2 regions of the Bacillus sp. FJAT-53060 genome follow, and region 2 is predicted to be linked to the other one. Evidence: predicted binding sites of a transcription regulator. Region 2 holds the regulator's gene; the other holds the start of a gene.
The links. Region 2 encodes LexA, which represses DNA repair genes until DNA is damaged. Its sites were predicted from a motif close to CGAACATATGTTCG; they were not measured.
Positions count from the first base shown of each region.

Region 1 (2,406 bases), on a different contig from region 2:
AAGTATGCAATCACTTCAAGCGAACCTGACGGGGCCTTCCTTTGTTAAAATCAGATTTCGCAGATGGATATCTGAAGGGATTAACCCTTTCTGACGTGCTTCTTCTAGCGCATCATCTACCTGTTCAATCATTTGTTTTTTGATCGGAATTCCCTTCGTCAGGCATTCAGAATGTGTAGCCTTTAATATATTCCATTAAAATAAACTGATCCCCAGACTCATATATCTCAGGGTAGTATAAGGAACCGAAAAGTTTTTCGTAAATTGCTGCCTCTTTGTAGGCTATATTTTGATAAGCAGGGAAAAAGACTTTTAGCGCCATTTTCATACCGTCTTTCTTTTATGAAAATACATAGGCACTTCTTCCTTTGCCGCACAGCTCAAGCTCTGCCGGTTTTAAGGCGAGCTTATTAATGAAAAACGGTCATCCGGTAGAGAAATGGGTGATATAAAACATAACATATCAAATGAAGAATATAACGAGTGACCCTTAAAACATGACCGTGTGATTGATTTGGTTAATGTTTAGAAAAATGGGTCAAACTACATATGTCAATGCATCGATCTCAAGTTCTAAAGAGGTGTAAATAGTGAAAGTGAAGATGAAATGTTTCGTTACAGGACTTATCATGACAAGTGTGCTTTTTTTTGCTGCGGATATGGAAGGAAAAGAACACTTGCAAAGAGAGTCAAAAACCATGAACGTTCAGCTTGAAAAGGTCTATCTTGACGGCGATGTGAGTATTGAAAGACACCGGGCATCATTAGAAGACAAAGACACATTTTGGGCGCGTTATAAAGGCTGGACATTGGTAGAACAGCGAGAGGATTTTGCCCTTTTTAGAAAGCAAATTGATGATATATCCCCATTAAGTAAAGCAAATGGATATATCGGATTATCAGAGGACGGTGTGATTTCTACGTTTCATGGAAGGCCTGACGGGTGGGCGGAGCCTATACATCTTTTTTTTCAAATTGATACGTCCCGTTTAGAAAGTCATGTGGAGGAGCAGCTTGAGCAAGGCATTCCTTTTCGAACAAAAGATGAATTTGAGCAGGTGCTTGAGGTCATGAAACCTTATCGAAATGAAAGATCGTTTTAAAGCGTGTGACAGCTTGCCGGTGGGAAACCGCAGGCTGTTTTTCATGGTTTCACCATAAAAATGAACTGAGCGAACGTATGTTAACTTTTATTGCGGTTTTCTTTTCGATTTATGTTACAATGAAGAACAGTCAAAGAGGTGAAAACGGTGATAGAGTTTGTGAAAGGGACCATTGATTATGTGTGTCCCCAATATATTGTCATTGAAAATGGCGGAGTGGGATATCAAGTCTATACCCCAAATCCGTTTATCTATCAAGTAAATAAACAAGAAAAAATTTATACGTATCATTACATAAAGGAAGACGCGTTTTCGTTATATGGATTTCAAACAAGAGAAGAAAAAGCGTTGTTCACAAAACTGTTAAATGTCACAGGCATTGGACCAAAGGGTGCGCTTGCGATTCTTGCTTCCGGTGATCCTGGAGCTGTCATTTCAGCGATAGAACGTGAGGATGAAGCTTTCCTTATTAAATTCCCTGGTGTTGGTAAAAAAACAGCACGTCAGATCATTCTGGATCTGAAAGGAAAGCTCGGAGATGTGGTGCCAGAAATGATTGGCAACTTATATAACCACCAGGATCATATTCAGGTCGAAACGCAGCAAACCACATTAGATGAAGCGCTTGAAGCCTTAAGTGTTCTTGGGTACGGTGATCGTGAAATCAAAAAGGTTCTTCCATTATTAAAAGAAGAAAAGAATCTCACAACCGATCAATATGTAAAAAAAGCTTTACAAAAAATGTTGAAATAGGGTGATGTCTCATGGATGAAAGACTCGTCTCAACTGAAGCAGACAACCATGAATCAGCCATTGAGCAAAGTCTACGGCCACAGACGTTAAGCCAATATATTGGTCAGCAAAAAGTAAAGGATAATCTCAGCGTATTTATTGAAGCTGCCAAAATGAGGCAGGAAACGCTGGATCACGTCCTTTTATATGGGCCGCCTGGACTCGGGAAAACAACGCTTGCGTCGATTATTGCCAATGAAATGAATGTTCAGCTGCGTACAACGTCTGGACCTGCGATTGAGCGTCCTGGAGATTTGGCGGCCATCTTGACATCTCTTGAACCTGGCGATGTTCTTTTTATTGATGAAATCCATCGCTTGCAGCGTTCAATAGAGGAAGTGCTATATCCGGCGATGGAGGATTTTTGTCTAGATATCGTCATTGGAAAAGGGGATACAGCTCGTTCCGTGCGGCTTGATTTACCGCCGTTTACGCTTGTGGGTGCAACGACGCGTGTCGGGCTTTTAACGGCGCCGCTTCGTGACAGGTTTGGCGTGCATGCAAGATTGGA
Region 1 is NZ_JBAWSW010000027.1:22,220-24,625, reverse strand. Features, by position in the region: partial or broken gene WAX46_RS10910 (protein kinase family protein) at 1-415, opposite strand, end outside; gene WAX46_RS10905 (intercompartmental signaling factor BofC) at 603-1,103, shown strand; gene ruvA (Holliday junction branch migration protein RuvA) at 1,251-1,856, shown strand; gene ruvB (Holliday junction branch migration DNA helicase RuvB) at 1,868-2,406, shown strand, end outside.
Region 1: the regulator LexA is predicted to act here: its motif matches at 1,174-1,187, upstream of ruvA (Holliday junction branch migration protein RuvA).

Region 2 (2,406 bases):
CAAAGCCAAGTGCCTGAAGCGTCTCTGCAATTTCGGCGAACGTCATGTTGTTTTTTCTTAAGCGAACAATTTCTGAAATCGGTACTTCAATACGCTCACGACCAGGCGCCTGATCCTGGTGTTTTAAATTCAGCTCAGGCTGATACCCGCGCTCAACAGCTTTTTTCATTCCCCGCTTTATTTTCAGGTTATGAATTTTTCGTTGATACTCTTCTACAATTCCTACAATTTCAATGACCATTTCATCAGCTTCTGAAAGCTCAAGCTCTCCTCTATGAAAAACGCTATACACTTTTACTTTCTCTTTAAAAAGACAATGAAGAAGCCCAATTTTTGCTTGCCCTCTTCCAAGGCGTGTCTCATCTTGAATAAGAACAGCATCTATTGACTCTTCTTTCATCGTAGCAAGCATCTCAAAAACACCATCACGATCTAGTTCGTATCCACTTGCTTTCTCTTTCACGACTTTGACCACATTCATCTTGTACAAAGCAGCTAAAGCTCGAAGTTCTTCTTCTTGTCTTTTCAGTGAGGTTTCCTGCTCTTCTTTGACAGTACTCACTCTCGCATAAATTATTGCGTTCATGTTTTTAATCAACCTTTCTACCGGACTGTTGCAAGTTGATATACGACTGGATGCTCTTTTTTGACAGGTATCACAAGGATGTCTCCAGGCTGGATTTCAGTTGAAGCAAGATCATTGTGTTCGGTTACCCAGTCAATAAACGCATTTTTATCGATTGATTTGCTATCGTTTACTTGATCAGCTAACCCCCAAAGAGTATCACCTGATTGAACCTCTATTTTAACATATTGATTTGGATTATTATGGCTTGTGGCTGCAATAAGTGAAAGAAATATGCCAACGATGAATGAGAATAGTGCAATAAAAATAATCGATTCTTTTAACCTCATAATATCATCTCTCCTAATAGAATATACGTTCGCTCTTCCTGTCACTTATTATAAATGCGAACAGATGTTTCTGTCAAAACCTTTTTTCGAACCTATGTTTGTACTGTTAGGAAAAACATGCTATAATTTCTTTAAAATTGACGTTTTGAGGTGCAAAAGATGACGAAGCTATCAAAAAGACAACTCGATATCCTGAAATTCATCAAAGAAGAAGTAAAAAGCAAGGGTTATCCCCCATCCGTTCGTGAAATTGGTGAAGCTGTCGGTCTAGCATCTAGTTCAACCGTCCATGGACATTTAGCTAGACTAGAAACAAAGGGCTTAATCAGAAGAGACCCGACGAAGCCTAGAGCCATCGAAGTACTAGATGAAGAGGAAATGAATATTTCAAAGAATGCTGTAATGAATGTTCCAGTCATTGGAAAAGTCACAGCGGGTTTACCTATCACGGCTGTTGAGAATGTAGAAGAATACTTCCCTCTTCCAGAAACTTTTGCAGCGCCAGATGAACAAGTATTTATGCTTGAAATTATGGGAGAAAGTATGATTGATGCAGGAATATTGGACAAGGACTATGTCATTGTGCGTCAGCAAAGCACCGCCAACAATGGGGATATTGTGGTCGCTATGACAGAGGAAGATGAAGCAACAGTGAAACGTTTTTATAAAGAAGATACGCACTTTAGATTACAGCCAGAGAACCCATCAATGGAATCGATTATTTTACAGAATGTAAGTATACTAGGTAAAGTAATTGGTGTATTTAGAAATATTCATTAAAAAAAGCCGGTATTTCATCAACTGCTGATGAGAACCGGCTTTTTTTTATGAGCAAGAATAAGCAAGAATACTTGAGCTTGGGAAGGAACCAAATGTAAAATACGGCCATATAAAGCCCGTTGTACGGCCAAAAGGCTGTGATGAAATTACATACATTAGAAATACTTGACCGTTTCTAAGGAACACAATGGTCCATCGTCTATTACACCCGGCTGCAAATTGAACAGTTTGTTGACCTCCACTGACACTTTGCCCTGAAATAAGTGGCAGCATACTTTGAGGCTGAGAGACTGCTTGCTGATACTGGGATATAATATGCTGCGGCGGAGCGGGCGGGGCTGATTGTGCGCCTGAACCTTGCCTTGGCCCAGTCGCTCCCCCTCCCATTGGTAAGCCAGAAAATCCTCCAACCTGAGGAATAGGAAGCGACGGCAAGCTTTGTACCTGCCTATCGTATGAGTACCCATTCCACATACCTTCATATGGATAATACATACTAAACACCACTTTCTTAGACATTCATCACGACAGTATATTCAATAATTAAAAAAGAGTGTTGAGTCTTCAAATAGAAATTTTTCAAAAGACGTTTTGTTCTCCTATAGAACGGTTAAATAATAATGAGGAAAAAAAATAAAAAATGAAAACTTTTTGTCTCCCTCAAACGTTATATAGACAGAAAGAAAAGAAATAAAAAACATTTAGATTTAA
Region 2 is NZ_JBAWSW010000030.1:19,456-21,861, reverse strand. Features, by position in the region: gene WAX46_RS11565 (YneB family resolvase-like protein) at 1-586, opposite strand, end outside; gene yneA (cell division suppressor protein YneA) at 604-915, opposite strand; gene lexA (transcriptional repressor LexA) at 1,075-1,695, shown strand; gene WAX46_RS11550 (hypothetical protein) at 1,741-2,190, opposite strand.